3 linked regions of the Methylocaldum szegediense genome follow. The protein of the gene in region 1 interacts with the protein of each later gene in a pairwise test. Links are inferred from orthologs where the notes say so. Each region holds a gene or a part of one and is shown in the gene's direction. Other genes may lie near its edges.

The links.
Region 2: the proteins of glnD (region 1) and glnK interact in binary tests that used the Escherichia coli proteins (3 or more experiments, as listed by UniProt). The link is inferred for Methylocaldum szegediense from one-to-one orthologs.
Region 3: the proteins of glnD (region 1) and glnK interact in binary tests that used the Escherichia coli proteins (3 or more experiments, as listed by UniProt). The link is inferred for Methylocaldum szegediense from one-to-one orthologs.

Annotation. Positions count from the first base shown.
Region 1 is NZ_OX458333.1:3,500,448-3,510,524, reverse strand. The notes cover bases 3,177-6,440. They hold glnD ([protein-PII] uridylyltransferase), read left to right. Parts: upstream 3,177-3,576; coding sequence 3,577-6,240; downstream 6,241-6,440. Other genes in these bases: QEN43_RS15145 (DUF6763 family protein), read left to right, coding at 6,378-6,440; map (type I methionyl aminopeptidase), read left to right, coding at 3,177-3,611. Also shown: pyrH (UMP kinase), read right to left, coding at 1-691; tsf (translation elongation factor Ts), read right to left, coding at 784-1,668; rpsB (30S ribosomal protein S2), read right to left, coding at 1,788-2,573; more of map, read left to right, coding at 2,808-3,176; more of QEN43_RS15145, read left to right, coding at 6,441-6,692; ald (alanine dehydrogenase), read right to left, coding at 6,734-7,840; glk (glucokinase), read right to left, coding at 8,779-9,771; QEN43_RS15130 (DUF411 domain-containing protein), read right to left, coding at 9,799-10,077.
Region 2 is NZ_OX458333.1:4,639,921-4,649,594, reverse strand. The notes cover bases 4,330-7,190. They hold glnK (P-II family nitrogen regulator), read left to right. Parts: upstream 4,330-5,521; coding sequence 5,522-5,860; downstream 5,861-7,190. Other genes in these bases: amt (ammonium transporter), read left to right, coding at 5,882-7,190; QEN43_RS20460 (accessory factor UbiK family protein), read right to left, coding at 4,991-5,242; QEN43_RS20465 (YifB family Mg chelatase-like AAA ATPase), read right to left, coding at 4,330-4,970. Also shown: QEN43_RS20480 (hypothetical protein), read left to right, coding at 1-368; DNA helicase Rep, read right to left, coding at 1,444-3,453; more of QEN43_RS20465, read right to left, coding at 3,453-4,329; more of amt, read left to right, coding at 7,191-7,267; QEN43_RS20445 (hypothetical protein), read right to left, coding at 7,410-7,718; QEN43_RS20440 (transporter), read right to left, coding at 7,893-9,122. UniProt on the Escherichia coli protein: Involved in the regulation of nitrogen metabolism. Regulates the activity of its targets by protein-protein interaction in response to the nitrogen status of the cell.
Region 3 is NZ_OX458333.1:1,605,818-1,615,321, forward strand. What follows is about bases 1,023-3,713. They hold glnK (P-II family nitrogen regulator), read left to right. Parts: upstream 1,023-2,044; coding sequence 2,045-2,383; downstream 2,384-3,713. Other genes in these bases: acs (acetate--CoA ligase), read left to right, coding at 1,023-2,015; QEN43_RS06820 (MarR family winged helix-turn-helix transcriptional regulator), read right to left, coding at 2,432-3,013; QEN43_RS06825 (DUF2024 family protein), read left to right, coding at 3,559-3,713. In the rest of the region: more of acs, read left to right, coding at 78-1,022; more of QEN43_RS06825, read left to right, coding at 3,714-3,825; QEN43_RS06830 (hypothetical protein), read right to left, coding at 4,114-4,524; QEN43_RS06835 (DUF6635 family protein), read left to right, coding at 4,799-5,776; QEN43_RS06840 (Nramp family divalent metal transporter), read left to right, coding at 5,822-7,264; QEN43_RS06845 (amidase), read left to right, coding at 7,278-8,597; QEN43_RS06850 (alanine--glyoxylate aminotransferase family protein), read left to right, coding at 8,695-9,504. UniProt on the Escherichia coli protein: P-II indirectly controls the transcription of the glutamine synthetase gene (glnA). P-II prevents NR-II-catalyzed conversion of NR-I to NR-I-phosphate, the transcriptional activator of GlnA. When P-II is uridylylated to P-II-UMP, these events are reversed.

The DNA of each region.
Region 1 (10,077 bases):
CTTCGCCCAGGACCACACGCATAACGGCACCTGGCTCGAACACATTCATCACCCTCAGCGGCATATTATGGTCGCGACACAACACCAGTGCCGTAGCGTCCATGACATTGAGGCGTTGGTCCAAAGCCTCGTCGTAGGTCAGCCGAGGGTAGAACCGCGCATTGGGATCCTTGAGAGGATCCGCCGAATAAACCCCCTCAACCTTAGTGGCCTTGATCAACAACTCAGCGTTGATTTCGATGGCGCGGAGACTTGCCGCCGAGTCCGTCGTAAAAAACGGGTTGCCGGTTCCTGCCGCAAAGATCACGACCCGTCCTTTCTCAAGATGTCTCACGGCTCGACGGCGAATGTAATCCTCGCAAATTTGATTGATTTTCAAGGCCGACATGACGCGTACAGGCTGCCCGAGATTCTCCAGAGCGTCTTGCATGGCAAGAGCATTAAGGACTGTCGCCAGCATGCCCATGTAATCGCCGGTGACTCGATCCAAGCCCTCCGATGCCTTTTCGGAACCACGTATGATATTGCCCCCTCCGATGACCAGCCCAATCTGGACACCGATTCGGCATAAATCGTTTATCTCAAGCGCCAGACGTTTAACCGTCTGTGGGTCGATCCCACTTCCCTGGTCCCCCATAAGCGCCTCGCCGCTCAGCTTCAACAGAATCCTGGAATATCTAGGCGCGCCCATCGGTTCAACTCTTATGTCATCGATTATGTAATCCACGAAACCCAGCGAAGGCACCAAGAAAACACCTCCGCCGGGCTGCCGGCAATCCCTGGTTAGGTGTTGCGAACCTGTGCCATCACTTCTTCCGCAAAATTGCTTTCCGTCTTTTCGATACCTTCGCCGACCTCGAAGCGGACGAAGCGCCCGACGCTCGCTCCACGACTGCTCAGCAATTTACCCACGGTCTGATCCGGGTCTTTGACGAAGGGCTGACCTAGCAAAGTCACTTCTCCGATGAACTTTCGGAGCTTGCCCTCTACCATTTTCTCCACGATGTTAGCTGGCTTCCCCTCGGCTTCGGCCTGAGCCTTGGCGATTTCACGCTCCTTAGCAAGCGTTTCCGGAGGCACACCCTGCTCATCTACGCATAGCGGATTGCTGGCGGCGATATGCATAGCAATATCCCGTCCTAATTCCTGATCACCGCCGATCAACTCAACCAAAACGCCAATCCGGGTCCCGTGCAGATAACTCGCGATAATCCCCTTTTCCGAAACGATGCGGTCAAACCTACGAACATTGATGTTCTCTCCGATCTTGGCAATCAACGCCCGTCGCGTGTCTTCCACGCTGGAACCGGTAGACGGGATGACCGTAGCGAGCAATTGCTCGAGCGACCCCACGTTGGAGTCCAATGCCGTTTGCACAATGTTATCCGCAAATTGCACGAAATCATCGCCCTTGGCGACGAAATCGGTTTCGCAGTTGACTTCGACGATCACTGCGCGTTTGTTATCAGCGCTCGTCTTTACCGAAATCCTACCTTCGGCGGCGACACGGCCGGCTTTCTTATCTGCTTTCGCAAGCCCCGCTTTCCGCATCAATTCCACCGCGGCTTCCATATCGCCATTGGCTTCTTGCAACGCCTTTTTGCATTCCATCATCCCCGAACCGGTACGTTCGCGGAGTTCCTTCACCATTGCGGCAGTGATATTCATTGACCAAACCTCATCTTCGATTGCTTATCATTGCTCTTTCAAGCAATTACGCTTATGAAAACGCCCCCTGAAGGAGGCGTTTCGAACATTTTCAGGCGCGGGCGGTAGGGCGGGCATCCCTATTCGGCATGAGCGTCAACCGCTTCCGCAGCGGAGTCCGAACTCGTCTCGGCATTCGACTCCATTTCTACAAATTCGTCCTCTCCTCCCGCAAAGTCCAAGCTGTGGGCCTTGCCTTGCAAGATGGCCGTCGCGGCGCTCTGCGCATACAGCTGAACAGCTCGAATCGAGTCGTCGTTGCCCGGTATGATGTAGTCGATGCCGACCGGACTGTTATTGGTATCGACTATGCCGACGACCGGAATACCTAGTTTTTTCGCTTCGTTGACGGCATTTTTTTCATAACCGACATCCATGACGAACAACACGTCCGGAAGCCGATCCATATCGCGAATGCCGCCCAGACTATGCTGCAGCTTTTCCAGCTCGCGCATCATGCCTAGGGCTTCCTTTTTGTTAAATCGCTGCAAACGCCCGTCGTCTCGCATCGCTTCCAGCTCTTTCATGCGAGCAATCGATTGCTTGATCGTCTTGAAATTGGTGAGCATTCCGCCCAGCCATCGATAATTGACGTACGGCATACCGCAGCGCTTGGCTTCTTCCTCGATGACCTTGCGCGTCGTTCTCTTGGTGCCGACGAAAAGAATTCTGCCTCTGTTGGCCGCCTGCTGCTCAAGGTACTTCATAGCCTCCTCGAACAGCGGCAAGGTCTTCTCCAAATTGATAATATGGATATTGCTCCGCGCACCGAAAATGTACGGAGCCATCTTGGGATTCCAATAGCGCGTCTGGTGACCGAAATGTACGCCGGCCTCCAACATTTGGCGCATGGTGACGTTCGACATTCAAATCTCCTGGTAGATGTCTGCCAGCTTGAGCCGGCTATGGGTTGAGCCTCCACGCATCCCGACCGGCGACCAAATCACCGGGAATTGGCACCCCGCCGACCGTGACGATGCGTGTGTGTTATTGCGAAAAATAGCAGCGCTTTATACCATAACGAGATTTATTCAACAATCCGACTCTGTTCCCACACCTTTCCTCGACCGAGCGCCACGTGAACCAACCCAAATCTCGCGATGAGCATCATCCTTAAAACGCCTGCCGAAATCGAGAAAATGCGTGTCGCTGGTCGACTCGCCGCACAAGTATTGGAAATGATTGAGCCATTCGTGGTTCCCGGAATAACCACCGAAGAGCTTGATCGGATCTGCCACGACTATATCGTCGACGTGCTGAAAGCCGTTCCGGCTCCGCTAAATTACAAAGGGTTTCCCAAATCCATCTGCACCTCGGTGAACCATCAGGTGTGCCACGGCATACCCGGCCCGAAGAAACTGAAAAGCGGCGACATCATCAACATTGACATCACCGTGATCAAGGACGGCTACCATGGGGACACCAGCAAGATGTTTCTCGTCGGCGAAGTGTCCATTCGGGCGAAGCGCCTAGTCAAGGTCTGTCAGGAAGCCATGTACCTCGGGATTCAGCAAGTCCGTCCCGGCGGGCGACTAGGCGATATCGGCTTTGCCATTCAGCGGCATGCGGAATCTCACGGCTATTCAGTCGTGCAGGAATTCTGTGGGCATGGTATCGGCCGGAGTTTTCACGAGGACCCGCAGGTGCTCCACTATGGTAAGCCGAATACCGGAATAACGCTGGAACCGGGTATGATTTTCACCGTCGAACCCATGATCAATCTCGGTAAACGCTACGTGAAAATACTTCCGGACGGATGGACAGCCGTGACCAAGGACCACAGCCTGTCTGCCCAGTGGGAGCACACGGTTTTGGTCACCGAGGATGGCTACGAAATCCTCACCCTGCGTCAAGAAGAGGCACACACGATTGAAAACGGCCGACTCAAACTCGCCGGCTTATAACGATCTCCTATCGTCCGCCGAGCGCATCAAGTCGCTCAGGGAACTTATTCAGCAGAATAACTCGAACCTAACCGAGCGCTTCCACGCCGGCATCCCGGCCGCCGAACTCATTCGGGCGCGCTCCGATTTCATGGATGAGCTCTTAGGAGCGTGCTGGAACCATTTCCTCGGACCCGATGCCGAACGACTTGCCCTCATCGCCGTAGGTGGTTACGGCAGACGCGAACTGCATCCTCACTCCGATATCGACGTTTTGATTCTCCTCGATTTTCACGGCAGCGGCGCCGATCAAAGCGAAGAACCGCGCTGCCGGCAGGGCTTGGCCGATTTTTTCAATTTACTCTGGGACATCGGACTCAAGCCCGCTCACAGTGTCCGTACGGTCGACGAGTGCGTGGAACAGGCCAGGCAGGACCAGACCGTCATCACCAATCTGATGGAATCCCGTCTGCTCTGCGGCTCTTCGACACTGTTCAAAGAGCTGTGGGCACGCATCGGTCCTGAGCATATCTGGCCGTCGCAGGAATTCTTCGAAGCCAAGATGGCCGAACAGGCGGCCCGTTACGCCAAATACCACGACACCGCCTACAATCTCGAGCCGAATATCAAAGAAGGCCCAGGCGGCCTGAGAGATATCCAAATCATCGGCTGGATCATCAAGCGCCATTACAACGTCTCAAACCTGAACGACCTACTGCTGCACGGCTGGCTGACCGAAGCCGAATACGCCGAACTTACACAGGCCCAACACTTCCTCTGGCAACTGCGCTTTGCCCTCCATACATTGACCGGGCGTTGCGAAGACCGCCTGCTGTTCGAATATCAGAAGGATCTGGCCCGCCAATTCGGATATCAGGACCCGGATATCAATGAGGCCGTCGAGCAATTCATGCAGCGTTATTTCCGCACCGTCATGGGCCTCGAACGGCTAAACGAAATGCTGCTACAACTGTTCAAGGAAGCCGCATTACACCGCGACGAGGACGCCGTCATACTCCCAATAAACCGGTATTTCCAGGCAGTCAACAATTACATTGAGGCGTTGCACCCGAATGTCTTTCGGGAGCAGCCCTTGGCCTTGTTGCAAATTTTTCTGCTACTGCAGCAAAACGCAACCTTGTTAGGCATACGCGCCGCCACCATCCGGCTAATCCGTCAGCATCTCTATCTGATCGACGAGAACTTCCGCCGAAATCCCGAAGCCTGCCGACTCTTTATGGAAATCCTGCGTCAGCCGGGCGGCATCACACATCAACTGAGGCGGATGAACCGCTACGGGATTCTGGCGGCGTATCTTCCAGCCTTCGGCCGCGTCGTCGGCCGCATGCAATACGATCTCTTCCACGTTTACACGGTCGACGAGCACACGCTCTTTGTCGTCCGCAATCTCAGACGATTCGCACTCGAAAAACATAGAGCCGAACACCCCCTCTGCAATGAAATTTTCCAGATCATCGAAAAACCGGAACTCCTTTACATTGCAGGCTTGATGCACGATATCGCCAAGGGCAGCGGTGGCGATCATTCCATCGTCGGTGCAGCGATCGCCGAGGATTTTTGCCAACGCCACGAGATCGGTCCCCGGGATACCAAACTCGTGAAATGGTTGGTTCAGAACCACCTGCTCATGTCGATGACGGCTCAGCGCAAGGACATTAGTGATCCTGACGTCATTCACGAGTTCGCCACTGCCGTCGGAGACCAGGATACGCTGAATTATCTCTATCTCCTGACCGTCGCTGACATTCGCGCCACCAACCCAAACCTGTGGAATTCGTGGAAAGACGCTCTGCTCAAGGAACTCTACCTCACCGCACGCTGGGCATTCCGCCGGGGACTCGCAAAGCCGCTCGAACAACAGGAAAAGATCAACGCGGTCAAGACGGAAAGCCGCGCCTTGTTGAGGCGCTTGGGCATCAGCGACCGGACCATCGACAAAGTATGGCAAACGGTCAACGACGAATATTTTCTGCGCTACTTGGCAGAGGAGATCGCTTGGCACACGGTGGCGATTAGTGCCTGTAAGCCGGGAGACCTACCCTTAGTCCTACTGCGCCCGGTCAGCCAGCGGGGGAGCGCGGAGATTTTCCTGTACGCGAAGGACCAGGATTTCATTTTCGCCTACAGCACGGCGGTCCTGGACCAGCTCGGTCTGACCGTCTTCGACGCCAAAATCGTCACCTCCGCCGATGGCTATGTGTTGAACAGCTACCACGTGCTCGAACAGACAGGGGAACCGATCGACGATCACCTGCGGCAAACCCAGATCTGCAGCCGGCTGCGCGCATGTCTGCTCCAGCCGAGCTGCGCACCGCTTCGTGTTCACCGGCGCGAACCTCGTCAAATCAAACATTTTACGGTGCCGACTCAAATCTATTTTCATGAGGACCCGCAAAACCGTTATTCGATTCTGGAACTGGTCGCCACCGATCGCCCCGGTCTACTGTCGAAGGTCGGCCAAGCTTTCTTGCAATGCGAAGTGCGCCTTTACAATGCGAAAATTTCCACTATCGGCAGCCGCGCCGAGGACATTTTCTACATCACCGATCAACAGGATCACCCACTAAGCAGTGAGCGCCAAAAGCGCCAGCTGAGCGAAGCGATCATCGCACTTGTCGGGACAAGTTGAGCCCGTTTTTCCTATCGTATCCGACTAAAACCGCACTTGGGTATTTTCGACAAGAACTCGTGTTATGCTTGCCGCGACTGGTGAATGGAACATCCTTTTTGGACGCTTGTTTCCAAGCATTATCGGAGGATTAAGCCATGCCGACGGTTGCGGATCCACTACTCGAAAATTGGTATCAAGACACCGAGACCGGAAGATCGTTTCGCGTCGTCGCAGTGGACGAGGATAACGACACCATTGAAATTCAGTATCTCAACGGCGATCTCGGTGAATTCGATTTCGCCTCTTGGTACGAGTCGCCGTTCGTGCCGATCGACCCCCCTGAGGACTGGAGCGCCCCGTTCGACGACGTGGAAATGGATGACCTCGGTTACACCGATGCGGATTTACATGAGCCCGCTCAGCGGGATCTCACGTTGGACGATTTTCTAGACCAAGAAGACGAGTACTGATTTCGGCCTAGGTCCATCGGTATCGAAATCGCCGATGATCATCACAATTCAGAAAACGCCGTGTAACGCTCCATGAGTCCGAAAGTCTCGGCCACCGGTTTGCAGGTGAGATAACCTCGGTGAACATTCACGGCCTTGGCTAATCCCGGATTGTCCCGCAGCGCCGCCAAGCCCTGGCTAGCCAACGACAGGATATACGGAAAGCTTGCCTCAGTGAGCGCAATTGTCGATGTCCTGGGATACGCCCCCGGCATGTTAGTCACGCAATAATGGATGACGCCGTGTTTCACATAAACCGGTTTTGAGTGCGTTGTAGGCCGTGATGTCTCCACGCACCCCCCCTGATCGATGCTGACATCGACGATCACGGAACCGGGCTGCATCGATCGGACCATATCTTCGGTCACTACGTAATCCGCCCTGGCACCATGCCGCAATACCGCGCCGATGACTAGATCGGCTTCGCACGCATGGCGTGCGACAGCGTCCGGTTCCGCTACAAAAAAAGCGATATCGTCCGCGATTTCACGCCGTATCCGCTCGCCCTTGGCCTTGTCGATCCCGGCAACCGAAACCTCAGCCCCGAGTCCCCAGGCTGTTTGAGCGGCGTGATAAGCCACGACGCCGTCGCCAACAATCAAGACTCGCCCGTGGCGCATTCCCAAAACCTTACCGAGCTGAACGCCCCTGCCGCCGTTAAATTCCGCCAGATAATAGCCGCCAATCAACGCCGCCATGTTGCCCGCAACGGCGCTCATAGGCGCGAGAATCGGAAGTCGGCCGAGCTCGTCCTCTAGTGTTTCGTAAGCCACGGCCGTAGTGCCGCGTTCCAGCAGAACCTCGGTGAGTGAGCGGGGAGCCCCGGCCAGATGGAAGAAGGTAAACACGATTTGATTTCGGAGGTAGGCGTACTCCGATTCGATAGGCTCCTTGACCTTGAGAACCAAATCGGCATCCCACGCATCCTTCACCCCGCCAATACGGGCACCCGCCCGAAGGTATTCGTCATCTTTGAATCCGGAACCAAGTCCAGCATTCGTTTCAACGACAACCTCGTGCCCTGCCTCGACGAGTACCGATACGTGGCGCGGCGTCAGTGCGACGCGGTTTTCGTTGTCCTTGATCTCTTTGGGTACTCCGACTCTCATGGCAGTGCGCGCCTCAACGGATCTCGAAATTTCTAAACGATTGTATACGCTTGGAGCAACCATGCTCATAACGGCTTCGGCCGATACCAGGACCGGCCGTAACCGACACTACGATCTTCCGCTTGCAGCCGCTCACCTCGTGCTTAACGGTCGACCGCGCGATACGGCGATGCACGGCGGCATTGCCACCCGCCCAAAGCGAGCAATATCCCAAACTCGATTGTTTTATCGTGCGCGAGGCGAAAGTCCCTGTCTCCGCCTCATTACGAGCGTGCTCATTCGCGCCGGCACGCGAATGAGAGATCGTAAAGACTCCGGTTGCCGTCAATCACCCGCGCCTCTCGACAACCAGCTTAAGACACTCCTGACGCCATTGGCAATCATGTTCCCGGCAAGACATACGATTTTCGGACAAAAAACATGCGGCCTTGCCTCTAGCGCGTTGAATTGCCCACACGAGTTGTTTTTCTGTACGGAAATATTCCAAATCCCGGATACCCTCGTGACGGGCGATATCCAAAAGCTCCGCAGCGATCATCGACCTCTTCTTGGTTTAAAAGCATAAAAAAAGATGGCGCGATTCTGCGCCTTCACGTCCTTGGGCCTGAATTTGTCGATTTATGGTGCCTAATTCTCCTTTCTAGCTTGAATGAAACATTCGTCCCGCCATAAACAACCGTATTGGTCGCAAATCGCATCGCGAGCCGTACCGAAACAATCGAAATTTCCTTCAACAATCTGAATCCTTCGGATCAGATCCCGCTTACTCAGACGGCCTGGAGCCACGCCCATACGTCTAGCGATCGCGCGAACTTCATCAACACGCATAACGAACCTCCTCCGATGATCGACTCAACTCTGAGATATCAATTTGACGAATGCGTTACGGCGACGGTGCCGGCCAGGAGAAAGCCCGGCCGGCAAGCGTCTTACGATCATCAAAGCAACATGCGTGCCGCATAATCGGCGGCACCCATCAAGCCCGTATGAGAGTTCAATGCGACGCGAACCGGAACGGCGGATAGAAACTCCGAAAGCCGGCCTTTAGCACAGAAACCTTGCATGAAAGAACCATCTTGAAGTGCCGGTAAAATCTTCGGTGCGATTCCGCCTCCGACCAAAACACCACCGGTAGCGAAACACCTCAAAGCCAAGTTACCGGCTTCTGCACCAAAAATGCGCGCAAACAGGGTCAAAGCTTCACGACATAGCGCATCTCCATCGCGCAATGCACGCGTGCTGATTTCCCGAGCAGGGTCGTCCGCATTCTTTATCGAAGCGTCTAATCCAAGCCTTTCAGGCGCCTGTTTCATGTCCCGAAGGTATTCGTACACATTGACGAGCCCGGGACCCGATAAAATGCGCTCATAGCTCACATGTCCGCTGAATTTGTTCCGCAAATAAACGAGCAAACCGTCTTCCAGCGCATCGTTTGGCGCAAAATCCCCATGTCCGCCTTCGGTCGCCAACGCATGGTAGAGGTGACCATCCCAGTACAATATCGCCTGTCCTAAGCCGGTACCGGCTGCTATGACGGCCCGATTACCGGTTGCGGGCTTCGCATGAGGGTTTAGGTCCACCCACTCGTCGGGCCGCAGCCGAAGCAAACCCAAGGCCATGGCCTGAAGATCGTTCAACAGTTTCACCTTGGGTGTGCCCAATAAGGCTACCAAACGCATCTCGTCGATTACCCAAGGCAAATTGGTGGTTTGGCAGCGGCCATCTATAACGGGACCGGCAACGCCGAAGCAAGCGGCGTCGAGCAACTCGCGTCCTTTCCTCAAGAAATCTTCGATCATGTCTTCGAACGCGCCATATCCCGCACTTGGGTAAGTCGCCTCCCTCACGATAGTTGCGGGCAGTCCTTCCATTCCTACGTCGTACAATGCAAGGAGCGTTTTCGTTCCGCCTACATCACCCGCCAACAACATGACCGTTCTCCTGTCGTTTAGGCGAAGTTAATAGAAGCGGTATTCCTGGAACGTGTCGACTTTCCCGCTCTTGTCAAAGATCAAGACGGCGAAAGGATCTTTCTTTCCGCCCATTTCCATACCAGGGGTGCCCACAGGCATCGCGGGAACTGTCAATCCCGAAACCTCTGGCTTGGTTTGAATTAGCTTCTGGACATCCGCGGCAGGAACATGGCCTTCAATCACGTAACCATTGACCAGAGCCGTATGGCAAGACTGCAGCTTATCCGGCACTCCGAGTTCTTTCTTGATCCTGTCCATGTCGTT
Region 2 (9,674 bases), 1.1 Mb from region 1 along the record:
CTTTTTCCCCAAAGCAACGTCTCTTGCTGTACAGACTGGCAGAAGGGATGAGCCAAGCTGAAGCCGCACGTCAAAGCGACTTCCATCCAACAGCCGTCTGTCGATTTTTGCAAAAGCCAGAGGCCAAGGCCGAACTCGAAAGGTTAATGGCGGTTGCCGAGCAACGCTTGATCGAGCGGTTGCCTGCCCTGGTAGACAAGGCGCTGGACGTTCTTGAGGCGGCGTTGACCGCCAGGCTAAACCCCAATCGCCAGCTTCGGGCAGCCCGGATCGTTTTGGAAACGGCTTCCCGTTTGGTGCGGAAGGCGAACAGCGACGGCGGCACCATTATCAATCAGCCGCCCGAACCACCGACCGATTCTCACTGATCTCAACATTCGTCATGGAGGACGACGACAATGACCGATCTGCTCGATTTAGCTTTTACCTTGGAAACACAGGCCCAAACATCTCGATGGATGCCCCGCGGCTTTCGTAGCTGCTGCAAGGCGATCCGACAAGCGATTCAATCCGGGGATTTGGTAAGCGCTCACCACTGGCTAAATTCTGTGTGGTGCCCCGACACTAAACATCTGCTCCGGCCAGTGCGGGAGACTCTACAGGACCGCATGACTGAAAGGGAACACAGAATTTTTTCGGCTCTGGTGCATGAGCCTGGCCTTCCTTCTCGGCCAGGGAAGCTAGCACATCAAATTCTCGAGGCCAAAATTCGAAAGCTGCAATCGCAGTACTGACGGCGCCAGCCTCTCTGTCCTGCCGCCCCACGAGGGGCGGTAAGGGCTGCCTACCCCGCCTTCGCGCCTTTTGTGGGCAGGCTATTTTCGTCACTGTGACAAAATCAGCTTGTCGAACAGCGTCATTGGCGCTGTCTCTCGGTTTTGAACGACCAAAAAATTTCCGATCGAGGCTATATACCGCGCGCGAGCTCGCACAGAAAAAAGTATGGCCGGGGTTAAAAAGTTGGCACGGGTTTTGCGGTGGAACTATATTCGCATGATTTGTGCCAGTCTCGAAGGCGCATGGTTACTGCATTTTAAGTTGGCACGGGGTTTGCTCGTGGAAAAATGTATGAGGAACACCACGGGCGAAGATCGGCGAAACCCTGGCGAGGGCGAGACCCATGAGATGCTCTACAATTACCAATGTGTGACAAAATTGTGACGCGATACCGAGACGCCACGGCTATGCTACATTTCGACGCCTAAGGAAGAATGTCACCAGGGAGGGCTGGTTTTTTGTCACACTTTTGTCACACTGACTGTGACAAACCCTTGCTGCTGGGAGACCGCAGATTCAGCGGTTGTTTTTGTAAACCCTTGTGACACAAGGCGTTTTGGCTGAAATTTGGCGCGCCCGAGACGACTCGAACGTCCGACCTTTGGCTCCGGAGGCCAACGCTCTATCCAACTGAGCTACGGGCGCATGCCGCGCATTCTACAGGATTTAGGATCGGTTTAACAGACTTCGGACGGCGGCGAAGCTGCCTCTGGCGAGCTCCTTTTTCTGTTCGGGATCGAGCGCTCGCCGTTCGGGCCATTCGAGTTCTTCTTCCGGCAGTTCGTTCAAGAAGCGGCTAGGCTCGCACTCCACGATCTCGCCGTGGCGTTTTCGGTGCGTGCAGTAGCTCAGGGTGAGTAGCTTCTGGGCACGCGTGATGCCCACGTAAGCCAGCCGGCGTTCTTCCTCGATCGTGTTTTCTTCGATGCTGGTCTGGTGCGGCAGCAGGTTCTCTTCCATGCCGACCAGGTAGACATACGGAAATTCCAAGCCTTTGGCGGCATGCAGCGTCATCAGGTTGACTCTGTCCCCGGCGTTTTCTTCTTGGTTCCGTTCCAGAACATCGAGTAGCAGAATGCGGGAAACGACTTCCGAAAGGCTCTTTTCCTTTTCGTCTTCCTTGGCGATGCGCTGGAGCCAATCGAGCAACTCGCGAACCTGCCCCATCCTGCGCCGCGCTGCCTCTTCGCTGTTGCTGGTCTCTCTCAGCCAGTTTTCGTAGCCGATAGCGGCGATGAACTCGTCGATCACGGCGAAGGTGTCGCCGCGCTGGGCGCGATCCGCGACGTCGGTGATGAATTCGGCGAAGTGCCTCAAGCGATTGATAGCCGGTTCGCCCAGAAACTGCTGAAGTCCGATCTCGAAACAGGCGGAAAACAGGCTGATGTGACGCTGGTTGGCGTAGGCACCGAGTTTTTCCAGGGTCGTGGGGCCGATCTCCCGGCGCGGAACGTTGACGATGCGCAGGAAGGCCGCATCGTCGTCCGAATTCACCAGCAAGCGTAGGTAGGCCATGATGTCCTTGATCTCGGTATAGCTGAAGAAGGACATTCCGCCGCTGATGAAATAGGGAATGGAGTGCTCCCGCAAGGCACGCTCGAAAGGTCGCGATTGATGGTTGCTACGATACAGGATGGCGTAATCCGAAAAACGCGTGCCGTGACGAAATTTATGATGCAAGAGATCGGAGGCGATTTGGCGCGCTTCCGCGATCTCGTCCTTGTGGGTGAGCACGCGTAGCGGATCGCCGTATCCGAGCGCGCTCCACAGCTTCTTCTCGAACACGTGCGGGTTGTTGGCGATGAGCTTGTTGGCGACCTTCAGAATCCTGCCGGTCGAGCGGTAATTCTGCTCCAGTTTGATGACCTTGAGCCGCGGAAAGTCGCGCTGCAGCTGAGCCAGGTTTTCCGGCTGCGCACCGCGCCAGGCGTAAATCGACTGGTCGTCGTCGCCAACCACGGTAAAACGCCCCAGCTTGCCGGTCAGCAGCTTGACCAATTCGTATTGGGTTAAGTTGGTGTCCTGGTATTCGTCTACCAGTAAATAGCGTATCCGGTTCCGCCATTTGTCGAGGATCTCGGCATGTTCGTGGAACAGCAGAACCGGAAGCAGGATCAGGTCGTCGAAGTCCACGGCGTTGTAGGACTTCATGTGGCGGACATATTCGGCATAAAGCAGGGCGACCGGGTACCCATCGCCCTGCTCTTGCGCGATCGCCCGCTCGGGCGTCACGAACAGATTCTTCCAGCGCCCGATACGCTGGACATAGCTTTCCACCTTGTCGATATCCCAGTGGCCCGAACCATGTTTGATGAGTTCCTTGACCAGGGCCAAACGATCGTGTTCGTCGAAGATGGAAATGTTCTTCTTGAAGCCCAGTGCGCCGTGTTCCTCGCGCACGATTTCGAGGCCCAACGAATGAAAGGTGGATACCGTAAGTCCGCGCAACTCCTTATCGGAAAGGAGTTTGCCGACACGGCTTTTCATCTCGCGCGCCGCCTTATTGGTGAAGGTAACGGCGGCGATGTGGCGCGCCGGCGTGCCCTGTTTGACCAGATAGGCGATCTTCTCGGTGATCACCCGCGTCTTACCGCTGCCCGCCCCGGCAAGCACGAGCAAAGGACAGTCCAAAGTGGTCACGGCAGCGAGCTGCTGCGGATTCAGTTGAGCTGCCATCAGAGGCCCGTCGGAACGCGGTCCAGACGCCGGAACCCGATCGCTTCGCTGAGATGCGAAACGGCGATGTCCTCCTCGCCGGCAAGATCGGCAATGGTGCGCGCGAGCTTCAGGATACGGTGATAGGCACGATGGGACAGTCCGAGTTTTTCCGTGGCCTGCTCGAGCAATCGGTGCCCCTCGTCGCTCAGCCGGCAATATCGCTTGATTTCTTGTGGAGTCATGAAGGCATTCGGTTTACCGGTCCGCTGCCGGGCGATTTCCCGAGCTGCGAGCACGCGGCGACGGATGTCGGCGCTCGTCTGTTCACCGCCGGGTGTCCCATTGCGCAGCACGTCTTGGGAAACCCGCGGCACTTCGACGTGAATGTCGATCCGGTCGAGCAAGGGCCCGGAAATCCGGGAGCGATAACGCTGCACCTGTTCCGCCGTGCAACGACAGCGTCCCGAGGCATCACCCAGATAGCCGCAGGGGCACGGGTTCATGGCGGCGACGAGCTGGAACCGGGCTGGGAAATCGACCTGGCGCGCGACGCGGGAAATCGTGATGGCCCCGGTTTCCAAGGGTTCTCTCAAGACCTCTAACACCTTACGATCGAATTCGGGCAGTTCGTCGAGAAAAAGCACGCCATTGTGCGCCAGGGAAATTTCGCCCGGCTTGGGGTTGCCGCCGCCGCCGACCAAAGCCGGGGCTGAGGCGGTATGGTGCGGTGCGCGAAACGGCGGGATACGCCAGCGCCGCGGATCGAAAGGCAGATCGCTGACCGATGCGATCGCTGCGCTTTCCAGGGCCTCTTCGTCAGTCAAGGGCGGGAGGATGCTCGGAAGCCGGGCTGCCAGCATCGACTTACCGGTCCCGGGCGGTCCCAGCATAATGATGTTATGCCTACCGGCGGCGGCGACTTCCAAAGCCCGCTTGGCGTGAAAATGGCCGTGCACGTCGGCGAAATCGGGCAGATCCTCCGGAACAGCAGCGGATGCCTCGGAAGGTTCGAACGGAATCGACTGTTGCCCGTTCAAATGCGCGCAAACTTCGAGCAGATGGCGCGCCGGGAGGATTTTCGCGCCTTCGGCCAAAACCGCCTCGCCCGCGTTCTCCGCGGGAACGATTAGGGCGCGTCCCGCCTGCTTGGCCTGAATTGCGACCGGCAATACGCCGCTGATGGGGCGGAGATCACCGCTTAAGGAAAGCTCGCCGACGCATTCGATGTCCCGAAGCGCTTCGCTCCTGATCTGCCCCGACGCCGCCAGGATGCCCAGTCCAATGGCCAAATCGAAGCGGCCGCCTTCCTTGGGAATGTCGGCAGGCGCCATGTTCACGGTGATACGCTGGAGCGGAAATTCGAACTGGCAGTTCAGCAGCGCGCCTCGCACCCGATCCTTGCTTTCTTTTACCGCGGTTTCCGGAAGGCCGACGATGGATAGGCTGGGCAGACCGTTGGAAATATGTACCTCGACGGTGACCAGCGGCGCCTCGATGCCTTGCCTGCCCCGAGTGAAAACGACGGCCAGGGACATGAACGCCTCGTCCGTCCCGATTAGCGGCTGGCGATCTGCTTTTCCAGCTCGGCGACCTGAGCTTCCAACCGTTCCAACCGCTCCCGCGTTCGCGCGAGAACGGCGGTCTGCACTTCGAATTCCTCCCGGCTGACCAGATTCATCTTGGCGAAAGAGGCTTGAAGTATCGCCCGGAAGTTCTTTTCCAAATCTTCCTGCAACATGAAGAGGTTGGTCGGTACCGCTTCGGCCAGGCGCCGGGCGAGATCGTTTAGGGTGGCTTTATCAAACATGCAAAAAAGAATAGCCGAGTGATGCGGCGAGCGTCCAGCGCAACGACCGCCCTGCCCCATGCACCGTCGGAGTGCACGCCGATTCTAATGCTCTGTGATGGTGCATTTTTTTCGCCTGCTGTCTTGACAACGTCACTTTCTGCCTTGTGATCCGGGTGATGCGGCGCTTGGCACAGGTACTGCTTCCAGGTCATCGAACGCCTCAAAACCGAGCTGCGCTTCGCCGACTCGTCCCCTAACCGAAGGCGGCGTCCGCACATTCAATAGGAGAACTCTCACATGAAATTTGTGACCGCGATTCTAAAACCATTCAAGTTGGATGATGTCCGCGAGGCTCTGTCCGATGTTGGCATCTCCGGCATCACCGTTACCGAGGTGAAAGGATTCGGCCGTCAAAAAGGACACACCGAGTTGTACCGCGGCGCCGAATACGTCGTCGACTTCCTGCCCAAGGTCAAGCTCGAAGTCGCGGTAACGGACGAGCAACTGGACGCCGTGCTCGATGCCATCGCCAAGACGGCTAATACCGGAAAAATCGGTGACGGCAAGATTTTCGTGCTCGACCTCGAGCAAGTCATTCGCATTCGTACCGGCGAAACCGGAGCGGAAGCCCTATAACATCCACGGAGAAAAAACAACATGAAACGAATCCTGATCGCCCTGTTCCTATTCATGTCGCTGTGCTTCGCGGGGCTTGCGTCGGCAGAGGAAGCCGCAACCCCCGACAAAGGTGACGTCGCATGGATAACGGTCGCGACCATCCTGGTCATCTTGATGACGATTCCCGGATTGGCGTTGTTCTATAGTGGCATGGTGCGCGCCAAGAACACCTTGTCCGTACTCATGCAAGTGTTTGTGATTTTTTCGCTGATGGCGTTGCTATGGGCGATATACGGCTACAGCATCGCATTCACCGAAGGAAACGCCTTCTTCGGCGGATTCAGTAAGGCGTTCCTGAAAGGGGTCACGCCGGAATCGCTCGCCGGAACGTTCACCAAAGGCGTTTACATTCCGGAATATGCCTATATCGCATTCCAGGCCACGTTCGCGGGTATCACCCCCGCCCTGATCGTCGGCTCCTTCGCCGAGCGCGTGAAGTTCTCCGCGGTGCTGTTGTTCATGGTGCTGTGGTTTACCTTCGCTTACCTGCCTATGGCTCATATGGTCTGGTATTGGGCTGGCCCTGACGCGTATACGGATGCCGCGGCAGCCGAAGCCGCCGATGCAACGGCTGGTTTTCTCTTCCAGAAAGGCGCGCTAGATTTTGCTGGCGGCACCGTGGTGCACATCAACGCCGGTATCGCCGGGCTGATCGGCTGCCTTATGATCGGCAAACGCGTCGGCTACAAGAAGGAATTCATTGCACCTCATAGCGTCACGATGACCATGATTGGTGCATCCCTGCTCTGGGTGGGCTGGTTCGGTTTCAATGCCGGTTCCAACTTGGAAGCCAACGGCGTTACCGCCTTGGTGGTCGTCAACACCTTGCTCGCGACCGCAGCGGCAACCCTCGGCTGGATGGCGACCGAGTGGGTGTTCAAAGGCAAACCCAGCATGTTAGGAGCCGCTTCAGGGGCGATCGCCGGGCTCGTGGCCATCACCCCGGCCTGCGGGTTCGTCGGCCCCATGGGCAGCATCGTTCTCGGCCTGCTGGCCGGAGCAGTCTGCTTCTGGGCAGTCACCAGCCTGAAAAACATCCTGGGCTACGACGACTCGCTCGACGTGTTCGGCGTACACGGCATCGGTGGCATCATCGGTGCCCTGGGTACTGGCATATTTGCTTCTCCCGCGCTGGGTGGAGCCGGGGTGTACGATTACGTCGCCGATGCGCTCGCCGAATACGATATGACAGCTCAACTCATCAGCCAGGCCTGGGGGGTAGGAACCGTCATCATCTGGTCCGGGGTGGTTTCCTTCATAGCCTACAAGATCGTCGACCTGCTGATCGGGCTACGGGTTGCCGAAGAGGTCGAACGCCAGGGGCTCGATACGACCGAACATGGCGAAACCGCCTACCATCTTTGATTGACCGCCTTCCTTGTCTGTCTGTAAAAGGGCGTCTTCGGACGCCCTATTTTTTCAGCCTGTATAGCCGTTCCAGGCGACAAACTCCGGCTCGCGGACCTGGCGCACTCAAAGTGGCCTCACCCGATTGGCTCCTTTCCCACTATTCGTCTTCCAGTTCGCGATCCGGGTCCCAGCCCAAAGCTTTCGCCCGAGCGATAGCCTCGTCCTGGGTGCGCAGATATCGCCGACGAAGCTCCTCGGGAAAGTTCTGCACCGAACAACCATAGTGGTCCCAGATTTCCTGAACTTTTTCCCATAGCTCCTCGATGCGCGCCAGGTACCAGCCGGCACAGGTTTCGGATTCCGGAATCAAACCGAACGCCCAGGCATCCCGAATGATGCGGCCTATGTCCGTCATACCGCCGTAACGGTCGTTATGGATTCCGACATAAGGTTCGATCTTTTTCATCAGAGCACACGGATACTAACCGCTGAACCATTCTATAAAGATCAAGCGGCCAATCGGCAATCTTCTGCCGACGATCCGCTGAAAATCGGGGTGGTTCGAAAAAGGCGAGGTGCTTAGTACGAGGTTTGGGTGCCCCATCGTTTATAGCTGCCTAAGCGAGTTTCGAAGTGTCCATCAGTCGAAAGGTGTAAAGGACATCGGCACTCGCAGGATTACCTTGACGTCCTGTGCGTCTTCGGTAGCCCCGAGACTCACCGAGAGATTCAGGCTGGTGTCTCGCGTGAGTTTGAAGGAATACCCCAAGAGAAACTCGCCGATATCCAAGCTGGATCCGGGAACGTTTCGTCCGTCCACTTCGGTATCGAATACATGCTTGTGCGAATACCCGATACTGAAGGACGAGCGCTCGTTGATGCTGAATCCCAACCCGAAACTCGCCCCTATCGAATCACCCGGGTCGACCGTTCCGACATTCTCGTCAGTCTCAGCGTTAAAACCGTAATTCAGGTTTGCGTAAAACACGGCCGGATCGGTCGGATAGAGAGCTGTAATACTCGGTTGCACGCTAAAGTAACCGGAGCCGGTCGGAAGTTCGGTCGGGAAGCGCGCGCCCGGCACGCCTTGTGCCAACACATATTTGACGTCGTAGGGACTTTTTCCGGTCGGAAGGGTAGTCGCGAGATTGGCCACGAAAATCGGCCAACCGCCAGCGCCGCTGTTTAACTGATAGCGCGCCGTAAACTCGATGTCGCCCAAACCGGAACCATCGGCATTGAAAGTCTCGTCGACTCCGGCGCCGATCGAGACCGCTCTCGAGCGTTGGGTGTCCTCTCTATAAAGGAAAGGAACACGGGCGCTGATTTCGAGGCGATCGGTGACGCCGTAGCGTCCGGTGATCGCGCTGATGAACGTATGCCGGTGGATTTGCCTAAGGTCAATCAATCCGATCGCGATGGCTGGGACGAACGTGAACGCGTCCAGAAAGACCCGATTGTTGCTCGCGTAATCGTATTCTAGGGACGGCTCAAGAGTCAGATGGCGTTTCGGCGTCAACACGCCACCCACGGTCTCGGAAATCCTGGGCAATTCTGGCGGCTTCGGCTTCTCCACCGGTTCCGGAGCCTGTCCGACCGGCCCCTTGGGCGCAGAACGCTGTTGATTGTCGGCGACCTTGACGGAATCTGCTGTCCGCACCTTAGCCGGCTTTTCCTTCGGTGCATTCTGATCCACAGCAGTCTTTTCAACGGGCGTACCACCGGCTAGACGGTCGAGCTGTTTTTGTAGCGCCTGAAGTTTACGCTGCTGCTCCTCAAATGCCTTCCGCTGAAGGTCCAAGGTCCGTTGCTGCTCGGCCAAGGCGCGACGCAACCGCTCGATCTCGCTGGCGTCGGCCTTTTGGTTCACGACCGATTTCCCCGAAGATACAAGAACGGCTCTCGCTTTGCCCGCGCTCTTGCCGCCCGGCGCTCGGCCGGCGCGCTCCGCTAGCGGAAACTTGGGGAAATCGACTCGGAGCGTGGGCGAGTTGCCATAAGAGACCGGCTCCCAAGACTGGGTGAATGTTGAGGGTTGTTTTAGGTCGACAATCAACGAACCGTTGTCGCCTTGCGATTCGCTCTTCACCTGAGAAAACAACGGATGGTCCCGGGGCGGTTGGGGAAGCGTTCCGCTGATTCGACTGCCGGGAAATTTAATGACCAAGCGGTTTGGTCCATCCAAGACCGAGGCTTGCACGGAGATATGGTCCGAAGCCGAAATCTCGAGCCTAAAGGCGTCCGCCGACTCTCCGTATTTTAGATCGGTAATCTCGGCCGCGAAGCAAACCGATCCTAGAAATACACCCAAAATAGGGCAAATGACTCGCAAGCACAACGACGTACCCTCCCTGGGTCCATGTCTTATTCTTGTGACGTAACAAACCGTACTTTATTTTTATCAGTTTTGCAAGCGAATTCA
Region 3 (9,504 bases), 1.9 Mb from region 1 along the record:
AGCCGTCTTAAAATTCGGTAGAATCAATGGCCAGCAGGGCGCCCGGCCCCACTCGGACAGTCATCGGAAAAGAACCAATGCCCCGTGAAAAGATCTATGACGTACCGCCGGACATAGCGGCTCGAGCGCATATTGACGAAGCGCTTTACCAGAAGATGTACGAGCAATCCATAAAGGATTCAGATCGATTCTGGGCTGCGCAAGCCGAGCGCTTCGTGGATTGGTTCAAACCCTGGGACAAGGTGCAAGATTGCGACTTCAGCACTGCCCGTATCCGTTGGTACGAAGGCGGCAAGCTGAATGTCAGCTATAACTGCCTCGATCGCCACCTGCCGGAAAAAGGCGATCAGATCGCAATAATCTGGGAAGGAGACGATCCCGCGCTCGACAAGACGCTCACCTATCGTGAACTGCACGAGCAAGTCTGCCGGTTCGCCAATGTCTTGAAAAAGCATGGTGTTCAAAAAGGCGACCGGGTGTGCATTTATCTTCCAATGATCCCCGAGGCGGCGGTGGCTATGCTCGCCTGCACCCGAATTGGCGCCATGCACTCTATTGTGTTCGCCGGCTTCTCGGCTGAGGCTTTGCGCGATCGCATCCTGGATGCCGACTGCCGTTATGTCATTTGCGCGGATGAAGGGCGGCGTGGAGGAAAAACCGTACCGCTGAAAGCCAATGTCGACGCCGCATTACAGGCTTGCCCGAATGTAAAAACGGTGTTCGTTGTTCGAAATACTGGCGGGACGATCGAGTGGGATAACCGAAACGCATGGTATCACGATGAGATCGCGGCGGCGTCGCCCGATTGCCCGCCCGAACCCATGGACGCCGAAGATCCTTTGTTTATCCTCTACACGTCGGGATCCACCGGAAAACCGAAAGGTGTCCTTCACACGACCGGGGGCTATTTGGTCTACGCGGCGATGACCCACCTGTATGTGTTCGATTACCGCCCGGGCGAAATCTTCTGGTGTACCGCCGACATAGGCTGGATCACAGGACATTCCTATACGGTGTACGGTCCCCTGTGCAACGGTGCAACTACGCTCATGTTCGAGGGCGTTCCCACCTACCCGGCTCCCGATCGTTTTTGGAAGGTCGTCGATAAACATAGGGTCAATATTTTTTATACGGCCCCTACTGCCATCCGCGCCCTGATGGCCCAGGGAGATGATTGGCTCTCGAGCACGCGCCGAGACAGTCTGCGGATTCTCGGCTCGGTAGGCGAACCCATAAACCCGGAAGCCTGGGAGTGGTACTACCATCAGGTAGGGCGAAGCCGCTGCCCCATTGTCGATACGTGGTGGCAGACGGAAACCGGTGGAATACTGATCACTCCTCTGGTTGGCGCCACCCCTCTCAAAAAAGGATCCGCAACACGTCCGTTTTTTGGCGTCGTACCCGCCATAGTAGATACCCAGGGCAATGTACTGGAAGGCGTCTGCGAGGGCGTGTTGACGCTCACACGCTCCTGGCCCGGGCAGGCCCGCTCGGTATTCGGCGATCACCAGCGTTTTTTCGATACCTATTTCTCGACTTACCCAGGCAAATACTTCACTGGGGACGGGGCCAGACGCGACGCCGATGGCTATTACTGGATCACTGGACGCGTCGACGACGTTCTAAACGTCTCGGGGCACCGCCTGGGAACCGCGGAAATCGAAAGTGCTTTGGTTGAGCACGACAGCGTAGCTGAGGCCGCCGTCGTGGGTTATCCGCATGGCATCAAAGGACAGGGGATCTACGCTTACGTCACGTTAGTGACCGGTGTCACGCCAAGCCCCGAACTTGAACAGGAATTATTGCAGCTGGTCCGCAAAAAGATAGGCCCGATTGGAACACCCGATGTCATTCAATGGGCGCCGTCGCTTCCGAAAACCCGCTCCGGCAAAATCATGCGGCGTATACTACGGAAGATCGCAGCTAACGATATTGACGATCTCGGAGATATTTCCACCTTGGCCGATCCTACCGCGGTCGAGGACATCATACGAAACCGAGCCAACCAAAGTTAAGAACATTTCACACTATCGGAGATCATTTAATGAAACTCATCACCGCGATCATTAAACCGTTCAAGCTTGACGATGTGCGGGAGGCATTGTCCGAAATAGGGATCAGCGGCATTACGGTAACGGAAGTGAAAGGTTTTGGGCGGCAAAAAGGACACACCGAACTTTATCGCGGCGCCGAATATGTCGTCGATTTCTTGCCCAAGGTGAAAATCGAAGTAGCAGTGACCGATAGCATGGTCGATCAGGCCGTCGATTCCATCATCAAAGCCGCCAATACAGGCAAGATCGGCGACGGCAAAATATTTGTAACCAACTTGGAACAGGCCATTCGAATTCGAACCGGCGAAACCGGCGACCAAGCCATTTGATTTTGCCCTATGCGGCGGGGCCGCTATCCGTCATGGTCTTCGCCGCGACTACGCATCTTCAATGGCAGGTTGGTGTTCTCGGCATATTTTTTCAGCGTCGCTTTCCGTAAGCCACTCCTTAGTCAGTCCGCACTGACGCGTCCCATCGTCTTGGATCAAGTGATGCCGGCAGGTCTTGCAAGAACCGAAGGTCTTCAGATTGTTTGCCGTCTGCAACTCTCTCAAAACACGATTCAACGACGCCGTAATCTCACTGCGGGAGTTTTCGGACAATCCGTTGACGGCAAATCTGAAGACATTGGGCGGAATGGAATCCGAGACCACACGCAAGCCTTCATCTGTCAGGTTCAGATGAACCACCCGCCTGTCGTTACGATCAGCCTGCTTCTCGATCAGGCCACTGGACTCTAAGACGCCCAAAGTCTGAGATACCGTTCCCTTGGTCAGTCCCAAGTAATCGGCCACCGCAACCGGCGTGTTGCTGTATCGATTGCATCGGCTCAAATAGTGAAGTGCTTCTAACTGAACCGGCTGCAACCCTCTTGCGATGCCCATCCTCCGCACGTCCGTCCGGATGAGGTTGGCGATACGTTCCAAATAGTCGTAAATCAAATCGGTATTCATATACATCTAATAGTATCGGATCAACATTATATTGACAAAACCTTTGGCTTGTCGCTAGAGTTTGTATCGACACAACACCTATTGACATCCTATAGAAACGACAGGTCCTCTGGTCGTCGAGTGCGAACTGCCTATCACTTGGCGTTGTTCCAGCCGATAGCAGACGCACTCTTTTTTTCTCCGAAGGTATCGCCATCTCGATATGGATGTTTCATATGAACAACAACATCATCGTCGATCTGGCTACATCGCTGGCATCGGGGCGCTCCCCAGAAACGTTCCAGCCATTTCGGGTCTTGGGATCAAACATTCCCACCCTCATCAAGGCTCGAAAAAATGACTCCTCCCACTTAGTGAGTCTATGCAGAAGCCAGGTGACGCGTTATGCGCGACCTCCCGGAGAAAATTGAACGCGTCATTCTTCAAGGATTACGGCTAAGCAAAAGGGGTCGGCAAACAAGCGTCAACCGACTCCTCACGATCGCTGAGGCCAATCCGCATGGCGCAGACCGAGTCCCCATTTCCAATCTCATTACCGAAGAGGAAAAAATATGAGCCAAATCCACGTTTTTGACACCTACGCTCGCAGTGCGAGTGGGAAAATCATGCATTTCGATGTGGTACTTCCGGAAAACGATCCCGAAAAAGCCCTGGCATGCGCCCGCGAATGGCTTAAGTCCATCGGCGAAGAACATGCCGTGGTAAATGCCGAAAATTGTGCCTATTGCCACAGCGAACCACAGGCCCCTGCTGAAATGCAGAAAGATATTGAAACTAAAGGCTACGCCATCTATAAGATGGAAGGCTGCCCCCGATAACCCTATTTACTTTATGTGATTTAAGGCGCCATCTAGGCTCCAAATCGGTATCCCGGATGCGAGCACTTCGCATCCGGGTCTTTATTTTGAATACCGATTCAGTAGCCCGTTCAAATCGGCGCCTCGAGTCGTACCACTAACAGTCACCCCAAAGTGCGAGCTGCCTTTGTTTTTTACGGGTCATTTCTCGCAAAAAGACAATCTGCCCCGTCTCCCCGCGACGACCAAACGAGTGTCAGAGCCCCCAAATATTTGACACTCGTCGTGTAACCGAGAGAATCCCCTCGTTTACTTGCCCTCACCCTGCTCCTCGTCAGCCATCGCGATCACCTTGCCCATACACGTTATGACATAATCGGTGATACTCATGGCCGCATGGCGAGCCTCTTTAACCGAGCCGAATAACTCCTGGTAATCGGTAATCGCTTTCTCCGCGTCGGCCGGGGACGCCGCGCTCGCGAAATGCGTAAATGCTTCAAAGTACTGCTCGCGACGCGGGTCGACTCCGAAACCCGGCAGGTTGTCGCTGATCTCACCGACGACGCAATCCGCCATGGTCGCCGGATCGAGCTTATAATCTTTTAAATCAGCATCATCTTTAAATTTAGCGACCAATGCCTCTTTAAGGCTAGTCTTTTCCTTGCTCGTACACCCCACAAGCAAGAAAACGGCCAAAAAAGCAATCAACAAATTTCTCATAAGCAAACCCAATGGATGGTCTCTCTAGATAAAATGCAAAACGCGTTATTATGAGCAGGAACCGCGCCCGTTGCCAGACCATTCGACCAGTCAACGAACGGCGGCTAACAGCACCTGTCTTCGGCACCCGATATCTTAAAGAAAGCTGTGAATAAATGGATTCCGTTCCTGCCTTTCGACAGGCTCCGGAACGTTTTCTGCAATCCCTGCCCTAAGCTGAGTCGAAAGATAATAGAGCTTTCCTAAACTGCGCCGACGTCCTATCGTCTGACTAGTGCCTACGGAAACCGAGACGCTCCAAAGGATCGAAAGTGCCGTAATCCAAGGGATCGAGACTTATCTAGCCTCGCGAAAGGCGAAAGTACCCGAGTTCGTCGAGCGGCATTTCTCTTTCCGGGGAGCAGTGTCGCTGCACAAAAAAACCTTCGGCAAGGACTTCTACAAACATCCGCTGAATATGCTGTGGGGCTTGCCGAGCTTCATCATTCACAGCGCGGCGGCTCTGCTCCGAAAGACCGGGCTCCGTAGGGCAAGTGGAATTCTGGATAAGATGCCGACAGGTATGCCAACAGCCTTGCAAGCCGAATTGCAATGGTTGATCTATACCGAACTCCTGGAATTGCCGTTCGCTCAGGGTGAACGCGCATTCCAGCGCGACGCCCTCATGGAAGCCATTCTAAGCCGCCCCGAGATCTCCGCGTTGTGCGAACAATACCTCGAACAGATTCGAAACAAGTCAAACCTGCCCGAGTTTCGTCAGAAATTGGAAATCAGTCTGGCCGAGTATGGCAAGACTCGTATGGCCGTGACCGAATTGGCAGGTAGCGTGATCTCCCTCGCCACGAGCTATGCCGCTTTCCACAAAGCCATGCCGGGCACACTTTCGACCAGCATGGCTGCGGCAACCGCCATTGCCCAGCATATTGCGATCGCCAACTTTTGGTTGGGACCCACGGTTGGATCCTGGTATTACAGTCTTTTTCCAGCCTCCGCCTCGACCGGACTCGTCATTGCAACTACCGGCACGATGATGGCCGCAGTCAGCGCCGTAGCAGCTCTTGCCTGGGTTGTGGTCGACCCCCTGCTTGCCTGGACCGGTATACATGAGAAACGCCTCAATCGCCTTATCGATGCCATAGGGAACGAGCTTCGCGGTACGGAGCACGCCGACTATCGAGTTCGTGATCATTACGTCGCCCGCATTTTCGATCTACTCGACATTTTGCGAGTCGCTGCCAAGACGCTAAGCTAATCCGCCTTTTGAGTCCCCGCTCTGTCCGTCAATAACAATAACGTCATGAACCGCCCGACTTCTTGCGACGCTCCACTGTCCTATCTTGCGCGAAACCCCGTTCCCGCCTTCCCCGGATGGTGGGCCGCGCTAGGTCCGGGGATTGTGTGGATGGCCCTGGCGCAAGGTAGCGGTGAGCTTATCTGGTGGCCCTATTTAATCGCCAAATATGGGCTCACGTTTCTCTTTCTGTTGATTCCGGCTTGCCTGCTTCAGTATCCCATTAACATCGAGATCGGCCGCTACACCCTGTTGACCGGCGAGAGTATTTTTCACGGCTTTATCCGTCTCAGCCGGACATTTGGAATTCTTCTCTGGATACTGATGTCGGTATCGTTTTTCTGGTTCGGCGCCTTTGCCTCCGCAGGCGGAACAGCAATGGCTGCGCTGACCCACTTCCCCGATGGCTGGGACACGCGCAGCCAGTCGCTCTTTTGGGGCTATTGCTCGATCGCCGTGTTCTTCACGGCAATCGTGCTCAGCAAAGTCGTCTACGCGCTGGTCGAACGCTTCATGAAAGGGGTCGCGGTCATTACCGTAGCCGGTCTGCTTTGGGCTTGTCTCCAGCCCGACGTCATCGCCGCGATGCCGAGTTTTTTCCGGGGTCTAATGGGGCCCGTCGGCGCGCCGCCTCGTCCGTGGGAAGCTCAGGATGCCACCAAACTCCTCACCGCCATCGCATTCGCCGGATTAGGGGGATTTTGGATTTTGTTGTACTCGTACTGGCTGCGCGACAAGGGCGTCGGAATGGCAGCCCATATGGGCAAGATCACGGGGCCTATCGCCGGTAAACCCGAGGTCATTACCAGCGACGGCTTTCTGCCGAATTCCTCACCCGCGGACGAAGATCACTGGAAAAAATGGCAGCTATTCTTGCGCACCGACGTCTCGATCGGAATCCTCGGGAATCTGTCGACGACGCTCATGACCTGCCTGCTCGCATATGCCCTTCTCTTTCCCAAAGGATTGCTACCGCAGGATTACGAACTCGCCGTCGTCCAGAGCCGGTTTTTCGAGGTGGGATGGGGTACGATCGGGCGACTGCTGTTTTTGCTGGTGGCCGCGGCGTTCTTGGCCGATACTTGGCTCGCGACCGCCGATGCCGTCAGCCGCATGCAGGCCGACATCGTTCACATACTCTTTCCGAAGAGCCGAAGGATTGCGCTTCGGACCTGGTATTACATTTTCCTGGGGCTGCTGACCTTGATCACCTCGCTGACCATGGCGCTCGACGCACCCGGCACGCTAATCCTGCTCAGTGCCGTCATCGGTTTCGCAGGAACCGTGATGTTCCCGATCGCCTTGTATCTGCTCAATTATCAGCTTCTTGCGCCGCAACTGCCGAAATGGGCCAGACCGCCCCGTAACGGCCCATGGGTTTTAGGATTGAGCTTTCTCGTCTATCTCGGGCTGGCCTTGACTTACGGCTGGTCGATGCTGGCCGGCTGAAACGCGACTTGCCATGAATTCGAGTACCTTGGTAGCCAAGCTTCGAAGCGATGAACGGCCTCTGTTGGACCATATCCAGGAACTGCAGAACCGCTTCGCCGAACTCGAACCGACCGTTTTGGCATTCGTAGCCGAGGAGGATCGCTGGACACGAATCCAGCGCGAAGCAGAAAACTTGCTACGCCGTTATCCGAAACCCGCGGGTCGACCGCCGTTGTTCGGCGTACCGGTGGGCATCAAAGACATTTTTCGCGTCGAAGGGTTCGAAACGCGGGCGGGCAGCCGTCTGCCGCCCGAGGAAATTCGCGGGGCGGAAGCCAGCTCGGTAAAGCGCCTCAAAGAGGCGGGTGCCCTCATCATCGGCAAGACCGTCACGGCGGAATTCGCCTATCTCGCTCCCGGTCCGACACGCAACCCTCACGATCCCGAGCACACCCCCGGCGGGTCGAGCAGCGGCTCGGCGGCAGCCGTGGCAGCCCGCCTTTGTCTGCTTGCGCTCGGCACCCAGACCGTCGGATCGATCAATCGGCCCGCCGCTTTCTGCGGCATCTGCGGATTCAAGCCCAGTTATGGGCGATTGCCGGCGGATGGCGTCATTCCGCTCGCTCCCGGCGCCGATCATATCGGCTGGTTCGCGCCCGATGTCGATGGCATCGAGCTCGCCGCAAAGGTGCTGATTCCAGATTGGCGATCGTCTCTGACCGAAACACGACCGAAACTGGGCGTCCCCGCCGGGCCTTATCTCGACCGGGTGACACCGGATGCCCGGGACCACTTTCAGCAAACCTGCGCCCTCCTTCAAGCGGCCGGCTACATCCTCATCGATGTACCGGCGTTTCCCGATTTCGAAGAACTCTATCGCTGGCATCACTGCCTGGTCGCTGCCGAAGCCGCTCAGGTACACGCTAATTGGTATCGACATTACAAACCGCTTTACCGTCCGGAAACCGTGGAACTCATTGAACGCGGTCTCAAAGTTTCGGCCACCGATCTCGCGACCGCCCGAGCGGTTCGACAACGCCAACGTGAGCGCCTTACCGCGCTGATGCGCCAATACCAGGTCCATGCTTGGGTCTCGCCTTCCGCAACCGGTCCTGCTCCGCATGGCTTAAGCAGCACTGGCGATTCAGTCATGCAACTCCCTTGGACTCAGGCCGGCGTTCCGCTCCTTACGGTTCCCACCGGCTTTATTGGCGGGTTGCCCGTCGGAATCCAAATCGCTGGCTCATGGGGGGCGGACGAAACACTCGTCCGCTGGGGGCGCGGGATCGAGTCCTCGCTTGCCTGCCCGTCTACTTCCCACCTTGAAGGCGGCTTCCCCCCTGTGGCATGATTACTAGCTGTTTTTGGGCGGTTTTCGGCGGTCTACATCCGGTTTCTGCGCGTTTTCGTACCGTTCCAAGATAACCACGTTCCAAAGGGTGAAGTTAATGCCAGGTCGCACTCATCTCTACGTTCCCGGTCCCACGAACATACCCGACTCCATATTGAGCGCTATGCACGTGCCGATGGAAGACCACCGGCGCCCGGATTTTCCTGAATTGATCCAGCCGCTGTTGGAAGATCTGAAGAAAATCTTTCAGACCAAATCCGGCCAGTGCTTCATTTTTCCGGCCACCGGCACGGCCGGCTGGGAAATCGCCCTGACCAACACTCTGTCGCCCGGCGATAAGGTTCTCGCCTATCGCTTCGGTCAGTTCAGCCACCTGTGGATCGACATGGCGCGCCGCCTCGGCTTCGACGTGGAATACGAGGAAGTTCCGTGGGGTGAGGGCGTCCCCTTGGATCGTCTGGAGGCGCGGCTCAAAGCCGATACGAAGCACGAGATCAAGGCTCTCCTGATTTGCCACAACGAAACTGCCACCGGCGTCACCAGCGATTTGGCGGGCGTACGTAAAGCCTTGGATGCGGCCAATCATCCCGCGATGTTTTTCGTGGATGGGGTCAGTTCGATCGCCAGCATCGATTTCCGCATGGACGAATGGGGCATCGACATCGGCCTGGCCGGATCACAAAAAGGCTTCATGCTGCCCGCGGGGCTCGCATTGCTGTGCTTCAGCCAGAAAGCCTTGGAGGCGCGCCATACGGCCAAGAGCCGTCGCTGTTTCCTGGACATTCAGGATCATATAACCAACAACGCTAGCGGCTATTTTCCTTATACGCCGTCGATTCCCCTGCTCTACGGGCTGCGAAAAGCCATCGATTTGCTGCTCGAGGAAGGTCTCCAGAACGTCTTTGCC